Regions from separate parts of the Streptomyces sp. NBC_00285 genome, predicted to be linked through region 2. Evidence: riboswitches for the same ligand, from Rfam matches in the RefSeq annotation. Region 2 holds a riboswitch; the other holds the start of a gene.
What was found. A riboswitch is a leader RNA that binds a small molecule or an ion and turns the genes downstream of it on or off. The one in region 2 is predicted to bind S-adenosylmethionine.
Positions count from the first base shown of each region.

Region 1: it holds a riboswitch for S-adenosylmethionine, as region 2 does, so the genes downstream of both, thrC (threonine synthase) here and OHT57_RS41820 (amino acid ABC transporter permease) in region 2, are expected to answer to the same signal.

Region 1 is NZ_CP108055.1:4,990,897-4,998,461, forward strand. It holds gene groL (chaperonin GroEL) at 1-48, opposite strand, end outside; gene OHT57_RS22885 (cold-shock protein) at 537-743, opposite strand; gene OHT57_RS22890 (MoaD/ThiS family protein) at 1,186-1,461, opposite strand; gene thrC (threonine synthase) at 1,521-2,804, opposite strand; SAM riboswitch class I at 2,820-2,978, opposite strand; gene OHT57_RS22900 (glucosyl-3-phosphoglycerate synthase) at 3,142-4,086, shown strand; gene OHT57_RS22905 (alpha,alpha-trehalose-phosphate synthase (UDP-forming)) at 4,170-5,570, shown strand; gene otsB (trehalose-phosphatase) at 5,567-6,418, shown strand; gene OHT57_RS22915 (DUF3263 domain-containing protein) at 6,454-6,687, opposite strand; gene OHT57_RS22920 (ABC transporter substrate-binding protein) at 6,721-7,565, opposite strand, start outside.
Region 2 is NZ_CP108055.1:9,138,880-9,146,444, forward strand. It holds gene OHT57_RS41790 (glutamate-1-semialdehyde 2,1-aminomutase) at 1-497, shown strand, start outside; gene OHT57_RS41795 (phosphatase PAP2 family protein) at 500-1,186, opposite strand; partial or broken gene OHT57_RS41800 (N-acetyltransferase) at 1,366-1,488, opposite strand; gene OHT57_RS41810 (putative leader peptide) at 1,737-1,859, shown strand; gene OHT57_RS41815 (glutathione S-transferase C-terminal domain-containing protein) at 1,994-2,860, shown strand; SAM riboswitch class IV at 2,944-3,053, shown strand; gene OHT57_RS41820 (amino acid ABC transporter permease) at 3,392-4,375, shown strand; gene OHT57_RS41825 (amino acid ABC transporter ATP-binding protein) at 4,372-5,151, shown strand; gene OHT57_RS41830 (transporter substrate-binding domain-containing protein) at 5,201-6,223, shown strand; gene OHT57_RS41835 (putative leader peptide) at 6,436-6,522, shown strand; gene OHT57_RS41840 (LLM class flavin-dependent oxidoreductase) at 6,604-7,565, shown strand, end outside.

The DNA of each region.
Region 1 (7,565 bases), 4.1 Mb from region 2:
CTCGAGGCCGCGCCGCGCCTCCTCGTCGAACGCGATGATCTTGGCCATGTGAAGTGGTCCCTCCAGGACTGGGGGTGATTCCTTCGGACCGCGCCCGCGCCCGCGACGGACGGCTCACCTGCCTGTGGGTTCCTTCCCCACCCGGCTTGCGGGCCTCACCGACCCGGTCCTTCGTTGTCACTCTCACCTTCAGAGTGCTAACGCCAATGATTAGCACTCGGCATGGTCGAGTGCAAGCGCCTCTCAGGGATCGGCCCCCTTCACGAACCCCGAGCCGCCGGACCGAGGACACCCCATCCACCACACCCGGCACGGATCGCCTCAGGCGAAAAAGGGGCGCGGGGAACTGCGCAAAACGCCCGCCCCCACCGACCCCGCACAGGCCACCGAACCGCACAGGCCACCGAACCCGCACCACAACCCGCCCGACCGCCGGAGGCGCGCGCATGCCGGAGGGCCCGTACCCATGACTCCCCATGGGTACGAGCCCTCCGAACGAGAACGAAGAACGACGCTGTTGTTACCCGGCGCGTGCTTCAGCCTGTCGCGAGACGAACCATGTCCGCCTGCGGCCCCTTCTGACCCTGCGAGATCTCGAATTCGACCCGCTGGCCCTCTTCAAGGGTGCGGTAACCGTCCATCTGGATCGCGCTGTAGTGGACGAATACATCCGCACCACCGTCGACCGCGATGAAGCCGTACCCCTTCTCCGCGTTGAACCACTTGACGGTGCCCTGAGCCATGCCTAACTCCCCTATTACTGGCCCTTGCACGGATCCGCACTTCGCGGATCCGGGTCAGACCTCACCCCCCAGATGGTTGGGGGCGTGCGCCGGAACGCGTCGACCGCGGCTGAATGTATCTGTCCAACTGCCGTCTGCAACAGGTCAATCGGACGAGAATTCTGGACGGAAGGGGTCCGGAATGTAGCGAGAATTCGCCTGACTTCGGGGCAAATCGGGCCCCACAAAGGACGCAAAAGGCACATAAGTCGCGCACACTTTGGCTACTTCTCATCGCCCGAGAAGCAAGAACTCATATGCGTGCGACATGAAGAGAGCCGCAGCTTCCCCAACTGTACCGCGCTCAACCATAGAGAATTGCCCCCTCCGCTTCTTCGCGGAGAGGGCAATCAGATGAACACTCGGTCATTTCCATTACCGACGGTAATGACCGGTCATACGGTCACCCTCCGGCGACGGCCGGAATGATGGAGACGCCGGCCCCGTCGGGCGTCGTCGTCTCCAGGCCCTGCTCGAACCGCACGTCGTCGTCGTTCACGTACACATTGACGAACCGCCGCAGCTTGCCCTGGTCGTCCAGGACGCGGGCCGCGATACCGGTGTGGTTCTTCTCCAGATCCGCGATGACCTCGGCGAGGGTCGTACCCTCGGCCTGCACCTCGGCCTGTCCGCCGGTGTAGGTACGCAGGATGGTGGGGATGCGGACGGAAACGCTCATGTTCAAGACCTCCGGTCGGGTATCGCACCTAGTGGCGCGGGGCGCGGGGAACTGCGCGACTACGCGAGACCAGCCTCGCGGAACGAGTCCAGGTTGGGACGGATCGTGGCGGTGAGACCCGTACCCGCGACCGCGTCCAGCGTCTTCAGACCGTCACCGGTGTTCAGCACGACGGTCGTCAGCGAGGGATCCAGCACACCGTTCTCGATGAGCTTCTTCGCGACACCGACGGTCACCCCGCCGGCGGTCTCCGCGAAGATGCCCTCCGTGCGGGCGAGCAGCTTGATCGCGTCCACGACCTGCTCGTCATTGACGTCCTCCACCGCACCGCCGGTACGGCGCGCGATGTCCAGCACATAGGGGCCGTCCGCCGGGTTGCCGATGGCGAGGGACTTGGCGATGGTGTTCGGCTTCTGCGGCCGTACGACGTCGTGGCCCGCCTTGTACGCGACGGACACCGGCGAGCATCCCTCGGCCTGGGCGCCGAAGATCTTGTACGGCCGGTCCTCGACGAGCCCGAGCTTGATCAGCTCCTGGAGCCCCTTGTCGATCTTCGTGAGCTGCGAGCCGGAGGCGATGGGGACCACGAGCTGGTCGGGCAGCCGCCAGCCGAGCTGCTCGCAGATCTCGTACGCCAGGGTCTTGGACCCCTCCGCGTAGTACGGCCGCAGGTTGACGTTGACGAAGCCCCAGCCCTCGCCGGCCGGGTCGCCGATCAGCTCGGAGCAGAAGCGGTTCACGTCGTCGTAGTTGCCCTCGATGCCGATGAGCTCGCCGCCGTAGATCGCGGCCATGACGACCTTGCCCTGCTCCAGGTCGTGCGGGATGAACACGCAGGAGCGGAAGCCGGCCCGCGCCGCGGCGGCGCCGACCGCACCGGCGAGATTGCCGGTGGAGGAGCAGGACAGGGTGGTGAAGCCGAAGGCGCGAGCGGCCTCGATGGCCTGCGCGACGACGCGGTCCTTGAAGGAGTGCGTCGGGTTGCCGGAGTCGTCCTTGATGTACAGGCCGCCGGTGACGCCGAGCTCGCGGGCGAGGTTGTCGGCCTTGACGAGGTGGGTCCAGCCGGGGTTGATGTTGGGCTTGTCCGCGACGTCCGCGGGGACGGGCAGCAGCGGGGCGTAACGCCAGATGTTCGCCGGTCCCGCCTCGATCCGCTTGCGGAGCTCCTCGGTGTCGTAGCCGGAGAAGTCGTACGCGATCTCGAGCGGGCCGAAACACTCCTCGCAGGCGAAGACCGGGCCGAGGGGCACGCGGTGACCGCACTCGCGGCAGCTCAGAGCCGCGGCGGGACCGAGGTCTACGGTGGGATTCGTGGTGCTTGCAACAGTCTGCGCAGCCATGGAGGCGAGGCCCTTTCCTCATCTTCCTCACGACGCACTTCGCCGTGAGACGGATTTGGCACCTTCCCTAATCGGGAGCCTCGCTGCGACGATCATGAGCGATCGCTACGAGAACCGACTGGAGGGTTGCCGGGGCTTCATCGGGCCGTATCCCTCTGCCCCTCTGGATGAGCGGTATGAAGTTGTGAACGGCGGGCCATCCCGGACATGCGATGGTCATCCGCGTTGTTCAAGACTGTAACCGACGACCTGGACAGTTGAGTGGGTCGTCCGAACCGCGAGATGACTACCATCCATCAGCCGCTACCGCGGCAGGCACGCAGAGGAGCCGCGCACTGTGCTGAACGAAGTCGAGCGCTGGCTGGCCACCCGTTCCTGGTCCGTGACCGATCGCCCGCTCCACAGGATCATGGCGGCGAAACGGGGCACGGGCCGCACTGTCAGCGTCGTCCTGCCCGCGCTCAACGAGGAGGAGACGGTCGGTGACATCGTCTCCGTGATCCGTCACGACCTCATGCAGCAGGTTCCGCTGGTCGACGAGATCGTCGTCGTCGACTCGGGATCGACCGACCGTACGTCCGAGGTGGCCGCCGCGGCCGGCGCGCGGGTCGTCCACCGTGACGACATCCTCCCGCGCATCCCGGCCGTGCCCGGCAAGGGCGAGGTCCTGTGGCGCTCCCTCCTCGCCACCAGCGGGGACATCGTCTGCTTCATCGACGCCGACCTGAAGGAGTTCTCCTCGGACTTCGTCTCCGGCATCGTCGGCCCGCTGCTCACCGACCCCGAGGTCGACCTGGTCAAGGGCATGTACGACCGCCCCCTGGGTGGCGCCGCCGGACAGGGCGGCCGGGTCACCGAGCTCATGGCGCGCCCGCTGCTGAACATGCACTGGCCGCAGCTGGCCGGTTTCGTACAGCCGCTGGGCGGCGAGTACGCGGCCCGCCGAAGCCTGCTGGAACAGCTCCCGTTCCCCGTCGGCTACGGCGTCGAGCTCGGCATGCTGGTGGACTCCCTGCACCTGGTGGGCCTGGACGCCCTCGCCCAGGTCGACGTGGGCGTCCGCAAGCACCGCCACCAGGACGGCCAGGCCCTGGGCCGGATGTCCGCCGCGATCTACCGCACCGCCCAGCTCCGGCTGGCCCGCGGCCATATGATCCGGCCCTCCCTCACCCAGTTCGAGCGGGGCCGGGACGGCTTCGAACCGCGCACGTACTCCGTGGACACGGAGGAACGGCCGCCGATGGTGGAGATCGCGGAGTACGCGAAGCGGAAGGTCGCGTGACCCGAGGACGCGTTCCGTATACGGCTCCCCACTGAGCGCAACCGTACGTTTGAGCGGTTCCGGACCAGGCTAGGTTGAGGCGTATGGCTTCCACGCACGGCGCTGCTCACCAGGTGCTGGTCGCGTCCAATCGCGGCCCGGTCTCATACGAAGTGGGCGAGGACGGCTCGCTGAACGCCAAGCGGGGCGGCGGCGGACTCGTCTCCGGTCTGTCGGCGATCGGGCCGGACGCGGGCGCCCTGTGGGTGTGCTCGGCACTGTCCGACGGCGACCGCGAGGCGGTACGGCAGGGGGTCGGCGAGGACGGTGTCCGGATGCTCGCGATCCCGGCCGACGTGCACGCCGACGCGTACAACGGCATCGCGAACTCGGTGCTGTGGTTCGTCCACCACCTCCTCTACCAGACCCCGCTGGAGCCGGTCTTCGACGCGGAGTTCCGGCGGCAGTGGGCGTCGTACGAGACGTACAACCGCGCCTTCGCCGAGGCGCTCGCCGAGGAGGCGGCGCAGGGCGCGGCGGTCCTGGTGCAGGACTACCACCTGTGCCTGGTGCCGGGGATGCTGCGGGAGCTGCGCCCCGACCTGCGCATCGCCCACTTCTCGCACACGCCGTGGGCGCCGGTGGACTACTTCCGGATGCTGCCGGACGACATCGCGTCCCAGCTGCTGCGGGGCATGCTGGGCGCCGACCGGCTCGGCTTCCTCACCGGCCGCTGGGCGGACGCCTTCACGGCCTGCAGTACGGAGTTCGTGGGCGGACTCGGGGAAACCCGGATCGGGGTGCACGGCCTGGGCGCGGACGCGGACTTCCTGCGCGAGCGGTCGCACGAGCGGGACGTGAACGACCGGATGGCGGCGCTGCGCGAGGAGATCGGCGAGGGCCGCAGGACGATCGTGCGGGTGGACCGGACCGAGCTGTCGAAGAACATCGTGCGGGGACTGCTCGCCTACCGGCGGCTGCTGGAGTCACGGCCCGAGTGGTGCGAGCGGGTCGTGCATGTGGCGTTCGCGTATCCGTCGCGGCAGGACCTGTCGGTGTACCGGGACTACACGGCTGAGGTGCAGCGGCTGGCGGACGAGATCAACGACGCTTTCGGCACGGCCGGTTGGACCCCGGTCGTGCTGCACGTCAAGGACGACTTCGCACGTTCCCTCGCCGCGTACCGGCTGGCCGACGTGGCACTGGTCAATCCGATCCGGGACGGCATGAACCTGGTCGCGAAGGAGATGCCGGTGGTCTCCGACGAGGGGTGCGCGCTGGTGCTGTCGCGGGAGGCGGGGGCGTACGAGGAACTGGGCGACGACGCGATCGTGGTCAACCCCTACGACGTGGAACAGACGGCGACGGCACTGCACGAGGCCCTGACGATGCCCGCGGGCGAGCGGGCCGAACGCGCGAAGAGGCTGGCCGCGGCGGCGACGGCACTGCCGCCGGCGCAGTGGTTCCTGGACCAGTTGAACGCGCTGAACGCTCTGGACGGATGAGTATGAGCCTGCCGACGCCCAGCACCGCTGCCGGCCGGGACGGCCTCCGGGCCCTTCTCGCGGACCCCGAAAGGGCGGTGATCGGCCTCGACTTCGACGGGACGCTCGCGCCGATCGTCTCCGACCCTGAGCAGGCGCGGGCACACCCGGAGGCGGTCTCGGTCCTTGCTTCCCTGGCCCCGAAGGTGGCGTCCGTCGCGGTCGTCACCGGCCGCCCGGCCGAGGTCGCGGTCCGTTACGGCGGCTTCGCGGACGTCCCCGGGCTGGAGCACCTGACCGTGCTCGGCCACTACGGCGCGGAGCGCTGGGACGCGGCGACGGGCAAGGTCACGGCCCCGGAACCGCACCCGGGCGTGGCCGCGGTCCGCGCCGGGCTGCCGGCCCTCCTCGACGGCACGGGCGCGTGGATCGAGGAGAAGGGCGGCCGGGCGGTGGCCGTCCACACCCGCCGGGCCCCGGACCCCCAGGCCACCTTCGACGCCCTCCGCGCCCCGCTCACGGCCCTGGCCACCGAACACGGCCTGATCGTCGAGCCGGGCCGCCTGGTCCTGGAACTCCGTCCCCCCGGCATGGACAAGGGGGTGGCACTCCTGACCCACGTCCGCGACCTGTCCGCCACGTCCGTCCTCTACGCCGGCGACGACCTGGGCGATCTCCCGGCCTTCACCGCGGTGGACGACCTCCGCGCGACCGGCACCCCGGGCCTCCTGGTCTGCAGCGGCAGCGACGAGGTGACGGAACTGAGGAAACGGGCGGACCTGGTGGTGGACGGCCCGGGGGGCGTGGTGGCCCTGCTGAGCACCCTCTTCGGCCCCTCCGGCGGCAGATCCAGCCCCTCCGGCGTTTGAGGAGCGGGGGTCCAGGGGGCAGAGCCCCCTGGCACCTACCGCTCCGACCGCCGAGCGTCCCGCACTCTCCGCAGCCGGTTCACCGTCACCGGATCGAAGGCCAGGGCCCGCGCGTCGTCCAGCAGCGCGTTCAGCAGTTGGTAGTAGCGAACCGGCGCCAGCCCCAGTTCCTCCCGGATCGCCCGCTCCTTCGCACCGGGCCCCGCGAAGCCACGACGCTCCAGCGCGAGAACGTCCCGCTCCCTACGGCCCAGCTCCGGATGCTCCATGCCCAAAACCGTAGCTCCCGCCACTGACAGCGACTACTCCGCGTTCTGCGCGGTCAGCTGCAGCGCGCGCAGCACCTCGGCGGGGCTCCCGTCCGGGCTCACCGCGGACCCGATCCGCTTCTTGACGGCCGCGCTGACCGAGGCCCAGGACGTCTTCCCGACGGGAGGCAGTTCGGAGTCGGGCAGGGCGTCGAGGAAGGGCTTGAGGTCGGCGTCCCGGGGGTTCCCGCTCATGGTCGAGGACGCGGAGTTGGTGACCGGCAGCAGGTCGTACTCCCGCGAGAAGGCGAGCACGTTCTTCTCGCTGTAGACGAAGTCGAGGAAGTCACCGACCTGTTCGGCGTGCCCGTTCTTCTTGAACGCCATCATCCAGTCGGCCACGCCCATGGAGTTCTTGGTCCGTCCGTCGACGCCCGGCATCGGCACCATCCCGAACTTCACGCCCTTCGCGGCGGCGATCTTCATCAGCGCGGGATGTCCGTCGAGCATCCCGACGTCCCCGGCGGCGAACGCCGAGAACGCCGCGGCCCGGTTCAGGTTCTCGGGCGCGACCGGCCCGGTCAGCCCCTTGCCGACGAGGTCGTCCTTGAGCCAGGTCAGCGTCGCGAGGTTCTCGTCGGAGTCGATGCCGTACGTCCCGACGGAGTTGACGTATCCGCCGCCTCCGCTCAGCAGCCACTGCATGGTCTCGGCCTGTGCCTCCTCCGGCCCGAGGGGCAGCGCGTACGGGAATTTCACGCCGTCGGCCTTCAGCGTCCGCGCGTCGGCGGCGAGCTGCTTCCACGTCTTCGGCGGAGTGAGCCCGGCGTCGGCGAAGAGGGTCTTGTTGTAGAAGAGCAGCCGGGTGGAGGCGGCGAACGGCATCCCGTACTGGATCC
Region 2 (7,565 bases):
ACCTGATGGAGCGGGGCGGGCTGCGGCACTCCGGCGAGCGGGTGTTCCTGCTGTCCACCACGCACGGCGCGGAAACGCACTCGCTGGCCGCCGCGATGGCCGTGCAGACCGTCTACGCCGAAGAGGGCGTCACCGCGCGGCTGCACACCCTCGGCGAGCGGCTGGCCGCCGGTGTCCGCGCCGCGGCGGCCGGCATGGGCGTCGGCGATCACATCGTCGTCCGGGGCCGGGCCAGCAACCTGGTCTTCGCCACCCTCGACGAGAACGGGCAGCCGTCACAGGAGTACCGCACTCTCTTCCTGCGCCGGCTCCTCGAAGGCGGGGTGCTGGCCCCGTCGTTCGTGGTGAGCAGCGCGCTCAGCGACGCCGACATCGATCACACCGTCGAGGTGGTGGCCCAGGCGTGTGCGGTGTACCGGAAGGCACTGGACGCCGCCGACCCCAGCCTCTGGATGGGCGGACGACCGGTGAAGCCGGTGTTCCGTCGCTTGGCGTGACGTCAGCGCCGCTCTCGCCGACCGACGCCGGCCGTCCGATCGACCAACCGGTCAGCTGCCTGGTCGACCAGCCACGCGGTCGCCGGAACCACCGCCAGCGCGGTGCACCAGCCACCCAGCGCGTCGGTCGGATAGTGCGCGCCCAGGGCGACCTCCGCCCATCCCATCGCGGCGCCGGCGACCAGCGCCGCGGCGATCACGAGTGACGTGCCGGCCGTAGCGCCGAGGCCGAGCCGGTCGGTCGCGAGGAGCGCCGCGACGAAGGCGAGCACCGTGAGGAAGGCGGTGTGCCCGCTCGGGTAGGACAGGTTGTCGGCGCCATGGATGGTACGGCCCACCAGCTGCTTGAGCAGCGTGGCCGTTCCCACGGCGAGGCCGGCGCCGGCAACCATGAGTACGGCCGCGCGAGGACGTCGAAGCAGCAGGCAACCCGTCACGGCGGCCACGACCACCATCACCGATCCCGCGGGTTCTCCCAGGAAGTCCAGGGTCACAGCGACGTACCGCAACGGAGGTCGCACGCTGTCCGCCGTCGGCGGGACGATCCACCTGTCCACCCTGCTTGGCCGACTGTGGTCGGCATACAGGACACCGAGCACTACGACAGCCAGCGAGGCGAGGGCCGCGACCAGCCCGAGCCGCGCGCGCAGCGACGGGGGCAGCACCGCGGTCGTCGGCCGGCCGGTCACACGCCCACCCGGTCCTCGGTGAAGAACAGGTCCGGATCAGGCTTGCCGCGACTGTTGGTCCTGCCCTTGATCTCGCCCGTGATCACGCACGACACGCTATCGGAAGGCGCAGACAGCCGTGGCCGGTCGGTCACATCGGCGGCAGCGCCACCACGGAGGCGTCCTGGTGGAGACAGGTGTCATGCACGCTCGACGAGGTGGCCGTCCTCCTCGTCGTACAGCGCACCCGACTCCGGGCACTGCCAGCCGCCCGGCTCGCCGTCCCGCCCGACCAGCCGGACCCCGGCCCGGCCGACCCAGCCTGCCGCTCCCCACCAAGCTGTTGGAGCAGGACGTGCGGGACATGGTCCGCGTCTGTGACGGCCGAACGGCACTGCGTACGGCACCGTCGTGCCGCATGTGGCCCCGGAAGCGGCGGCGGGCGGGCCGCTCGCGCCCTTGGCGCCCTCTCGTGACGCACGCCCTGCCCGCCCAGTGGACGCCCTCTTGACGTGGGCCCACGGCAGATCGAGACTCCATGGTGGGAATCCTAGTGAACAGGTAGGGAAACATGGGGCGCCTTGAGCCGGCCGTCGGCCGAGTGAGCCGTACCTCTCGGCCCTCCCCTCTTCTGACGTCCCGCCGTCACATCGATCTGCAGCGGGTCTGCAGTGCGATCGGACCCCGGGCCTGAGCCCGGCCGCTCCCGACCCCGTTCCGTGCCCGAACGGCACGCCCTCGCCGTCACGCACGGGGACGGCCGTCTGTTCCCGCCCGACGACGCTTCCGCCGCGCGTACGTCTGCGCACCGACACTCCGGGGAGACCCATGACCGTCACACCGCTCGCCCACGTCCCCACCACCCACCCGGCCCCCGCGTTCCGCGGCCGGATCGGCCAGGACGCGCGCAGTGGGCACTACGCCGTGCCGCTCCGCTACCGGCTTCATCTGGCCGCCGCCTGTGCCGACGGTCTGCGCATCGCCGTCGTGCACAGCCTGCTCGGTCTCGACGACGTCTGTCCGGTGACCTTCCTCGACCCGGTCCCCGACTGTCCCGACGGGGGACACTCCACACTGCGCCCGCTCTACGAGGCCAGCGCGCACCGGTACACCGGCGCGGCCCTCGCGCCGGTGCTCAGCGACGACTGGTCGGGGCGGATCGTCAGCACCCACGCCCCCGACATCACCCGTGACCTGGCCCGGCACTTCGGCGGCGGGCGCCCGGCGCTGTACCCGTGCGGGGCGGAGTCGGAGACCGAGGCTGTCGAGCGGATGTGCGCGGGCATCGAGCGGTCCGCCCAGCATGCCGGGTCGGCGGGCGGCGACGAGGACGAGCGTGCCGCGGCGCTGGAGCAACTGCTCGATGCGCTGGGCTCGTTGGAGCGATGGCTCGACGGACGCGAGTACCTGATCCGGGATCACCTCACCGCTTCCGACGTGGAGTTGTGGGTCGCGCTGGTCCAACTCGACACAGTGCACCGCGACCACCTGGACGCCGCCGCGGTGCAGCGCATCGCCGACCACCCCACCCTGTGGGCCTACGCCCGCCGCCTGGCCGCGCACCCGGCCTTCGGCACCCACCTCGACCTCGACGGCATCGCCCGCCGGCACCACGCCCACTGCCGGGGCCTGGAGGCCGCCGGAGCCGCCGTGCAGATCCTGGACTGGGCGTCGCACACCGGCCGCTCGTCCTGACCGTTTCGACCGCTGGACCCGTTTCAACTGTCGGACCGTGATTGACATTCGTTCGGGCATTTGTCTTAACTACGGCTCAGAACGGTCATGAGTGTCAGCGACAAGCCCTGGCTTGCTGACCGGCAACCCTCGCTCCGCGGTGGGGTGCCCCAGGTGACGACCGGACCGGATCACGTTTCGGTAAGCGCGAGGGCCCACGGGGCCGGAAGAGCACGGTGACGGACATGTACGCAGCCTCCAGGACGGCCATGCGCCGCGCCCAGAGCTGCGTACAGCCGTACAGCGATGTGCTCGTGGCCGACCGGAGCGTCGATCTCCTCCGAGTCAGCAGCGCACTGTGTACCGCACCGGGCCGTGCCCGCTGTCAGGGCTGACGTTTCTCCTCTCCAGCCCCCGCGTTCCTGACGAACACCGCGCTCGCGGTGTGCCGTCACCCGCCCAGCCCCGGTGCCCGTGCGTTCGCGTCCTACCGCCGTAGTACGCCGAGCCCGCCGTGTCCCCGGGGAACACCGACTCCGCCGGAGCCCCCGCATGAGTGAACCCCCGGGCGCCGCCGTCTCCGTCACCGAGGCGCCGCCGCAGACCGACACCCCGTCAAGACCCCTCGCCGCACAGCGGGTTCTGCCGCTCCGGCGGCCGGGACGCTGGATCGCCACCGCCGTCGTCCTGGTCCTGGCGGCCCAGTTCGTCCACGGCCTGGCGACCAACCCCTTCTACCAGTGGGACCGGTTCGGCTACTGGTTCCTGCGGCCGGCCGTCCTCGACGGGCTCCTCATCACCCTCGAAGTCACCGCCTACAGCGCGGTGTTGGGACTCCTGGGCGGAATCCTGCTCGCTCTGGCCAGGCTCTCGAAGAGCCCGGTGCTGCGCGCGGTGAGCTGGACCTACATCTGGGCGCTGCGCTCGATCCCCCTGATCGTGCTCCTGCTGTTCCTGTACAACTTCTCGGCCCTGTACAGGACGTTGAGCGTCGGCGTCCCCTTCGGGCCGGCCTTCTTCTCCTTCGACGAGTCCCGGCTGGCCACCGACATGGTCATCGCCGTCATCGGCCTCAGCCTCAACGAGGCGGCCTACGCGGCGGAAGTCGTCCGCGGCGGCATCCTCTCCGTCGACCAGGGCCAGCACGAGGCGGCCTCCGCGCTCGGCCTGCCCAGGGGCTACCAGTTCCGCAGGATCGCTTTCCCGCAGGCGCTGCGCTCCATCACCCCGAACTACGTCAACCAGCTCATCGGCCTCATCAAGAGCACCTCACTGGTCTTCTACGTCTCCCTGCTCGACCTGTTCGGCACCGTGCAGTCCATGGGCTCCACCTACCCCGGCGACATCGTGCCGCTGCTGCTGGTCGCCACGGTCTGGTACCTGATCCTGACCAGTGCCGTCTCCGTCGTCCAGTTCTACGTCGAGCGGTACTACGCCCGGGGCGCCACACGCTCCCTGCCGCCGACCCCGCTCCAGAAACTGCGGGCCGGCCTCACCGGTCTCGGAGCCCGCATCCGCAGGGAGACCGCCGTATGACCGTCACCGACATCACGCCCGTCGCGCTCGAAGTGCACGGCGTGCACAAGTGGTACGGCACCCACCGCGTCCTGGACGGCGTCGACCTCACCGTGCGCCCCGGCGAGGTCACCGTGATCCTGGGCCCGTCCGGCTCCGGGAAGTCCACCCTGCTGCGGGTCATCAACCACCTGGAGAAGCCGGAGATCGGCCATGTCAGCGTCAACGACGAGCTGATCGGCGTCCGTCGGCAGGGCGACCGTCTGAAGGAGCTCAGCGAGCGGGCGATCCTGGCCCAGCGCAGCCGCATCGGGTTCGTCTTCCAGAACTTCAACCTCTTTCCGCACCTGACCGTGCTCGACAACGTGGCAGCCGCCCCGGTCGCGACGGGGAAGCTCGCCAGGGCGGCGGCCCAGGAGCTGGCCCGTGAACTCCTCGACAGGGTCGGCCTCGCCGACAAGGCCACTGCCTACCCACGCCAGTTGTCGGGTGGCCAGCAGCAGCGCGTGGCCATCGCCCGGGCCCTCGCCCTGCGCCCCGGTGTGATCCTCTTCGACGAGCCGACCTCCGCCCTCGATCCCGAACTCGTCGGTGAAGTCCTCGCGGTCATCAAGGACCTGGCGACCAGCGGCACCACTCTCGTCATCGTCACCCACGAGATCGGCTTCGCCCGCGAGATCGCCGACCGGGTCGTCTTCATCGACGGCGGCCGCATCGTCGAGCAGGGCCCGCCCTCCGAGGTCCTCGACAAGCCGCAGCACGAGCGGACCCGGGACTTCCTGAGCAAGGTTCTCTGAACCCTGTTCGTCCCCATTGCCCCTTTTATCTCAACTCCTAAGGACAGCCATGCCCATCCACCCCTCCCGGCGCAGCCTGATACGCGGCATCACCGCGGCGACCGCCGTCGCCACCCTCGCCACCGGGCTCGCCGCCTGCGGTGGTGACAGCGACGCCGCCACCCGGACGACCGACAGCGCCGGCACGGTCACCGTGGGCCGACTGTCCAACGGCGCCGCCAAGGAGACCGCCCTCAAGGTCGCCGAGGTCAAGTCCATCAGCGCCGAACTCCCCGACGCCGTCAAGAAGAGCGGCAAGCTCGTCATCGGCTCCGGCACCCTGCCCTCCGGTTCCCCGCCGCTGGGCTTCATCGGCAGCGACCAGAAGACCCTCACCGGCTCCGAGACCGACCTGGCTCGCCTGGTCGCCGCCGTCCTCGGCCTCAAGCCCGAGACCAAGCAGTTCACCTGGGAGAACCTGTTCGTCGGCATCGACAGCGGCAAGGTGAACGTCGGCTTCTCCAACATCACCGACACCGAGGAGCGCAAGCAGAAGTACGAGTTCGCCTCCTACCGCAAGGACGACCTCGCCTTCGAGACGCTCAAGACCTCCAAGTGGAGCTTCGACGGCGACTACGAGGCGCTCGCGGGCAAGACCGTCTCGGTCGGCGCCGGCACCAACCAGGAGCGGATCCTGCTGCAGTGGCAGGCCAAACTGAAGAAGGAGGGCAAGAAGCTCACCATCAAGTACTTCCAGGACAGCCCCAGCATCTATCTGGCCCTGAGCAGCGGCAAGATCGACGCCTACCTGGGCCCCAGCCCCAACTCCGCCTACCACGTCACCCAGACGGCGAGCACGCCCAACGCGACCCGCATCGCGGGCCAGTACTCCGGTGCCGGCGAGACGCTCCAGGGCCTGATCGCCGCGACCGCCAAGAAGGACAGCGGCCTGGCCAAGCCCCTCGCCGACGCGATCAACTACCTGATCGACAACGGCCAGTACGCCAAGTGGCTCACCGCGTGGAACCTCTCCACCGACGCCGTCACCACGTCGGAGGTCAACCCGCCCGGGCTGCCCCTCGACAACTCCTGACGCCTCACCGAACAGCCCGCCGTACCCGCACGTCCGTCGAGAAGGGGACCCCGCCTCCGTGGTTCAGCAGACCGAAGCCCGCAGTGGCGGAGCCGCCGATCGCCGACCCTCCTGGTCCGCAGTCCAGGAACATCCCGCGCGGCCACGCGGTTGTGACTCATGACGAGATCCGCCGGGCGCCGTCGCGTGCCCAGAAGCAGGAGGTGACCGGCGTGACGCACCCACTCCGCTCCGCCCACCTCCATTCCCGGCCCCACATCGATCTCCAGCGTGTGTCCGCCGCGCTCTGTTGTTCCTGACCCGTCACCTGCCCCAGCAGCCTCGCCCCGCCCACCCGCGGGCCGGCCCACCTGTACGGACTTCCAGGAAGGCACCCACTCGTGTCCCCTTCTTCTCTGCATCTCGCCGTCGCCCTCGACGGCACCGGCTGGCACCCCGCCTCCTGGCGCGAGCCGGTGGCCCGGCCCCATGAGCTGCTCACCGCCGGATACTGGGCCGATCTGGTCACGGAGGCCGAGCACGGTCTGCTCGACTTCGTCACCATCGAGGACGGCCTCGGCCCGCAGTCCTCCCACCCCTTCGACCCGGACGAGCGCACCGACCAGGTCCGCGGCCGCCTCGACGCCGTGCTCATCGCCTCCCGCATCGCCCCGCTCACCCGGCACATAGGCCTGGTCCCGACCGCCGTGGTCACCCACACGGAGCCCTTCCACCTCTCGAAGGCCATCGCGACCCTCGACTACGTCAGCACCGGCCGGGCCGGCGTGCGCGTCCAGATCACCGCGCGCCCGAACGAGGCCGCGCACTTCGGCCGCCGCACCATCCCCCCGATCGAGGACTACGACGGCCCCGTCGTCACCGACCTCTTCGATGAGGCCGCCGACCACGTGGAGGCCGTGCGCCGCCTCTGGGACAGCTGGGAGGACGACGCCGAGATCCGCGACGCCGCCACCGGCCGCTTCGTCGACCGGGACAAGCTGCACTACATCGACTTCGAGGGGAAGCACTTCAGCGTCAAGGGCCCTTCCATCACGCCCCGCCCGCCGCAGGGGCAGCCCCTCGTCACCGCCCTCGGCCACCAGAGCGTCCCCTACCGGCTCATCGCCCGCCAGGCCGACGTCGGTTACGTCACCCCGCACGACACCGACCAGGCGCGCGCGATCGTCGCCGAGATCCGCGCCGAACAGGAAACGGCCGGTCGTGCGGGCGAACCCTTGCACATCTTCGGCGACCTGGTCGTCTTCCTCGACGACGACCCGGCAGAGGCGGCCGCCCGCAGGGACCGTCTCGACGCGCTCGCGGGGGAGCGGTACCGCAGCGACGCCCGTGTCTTCACCGGCAC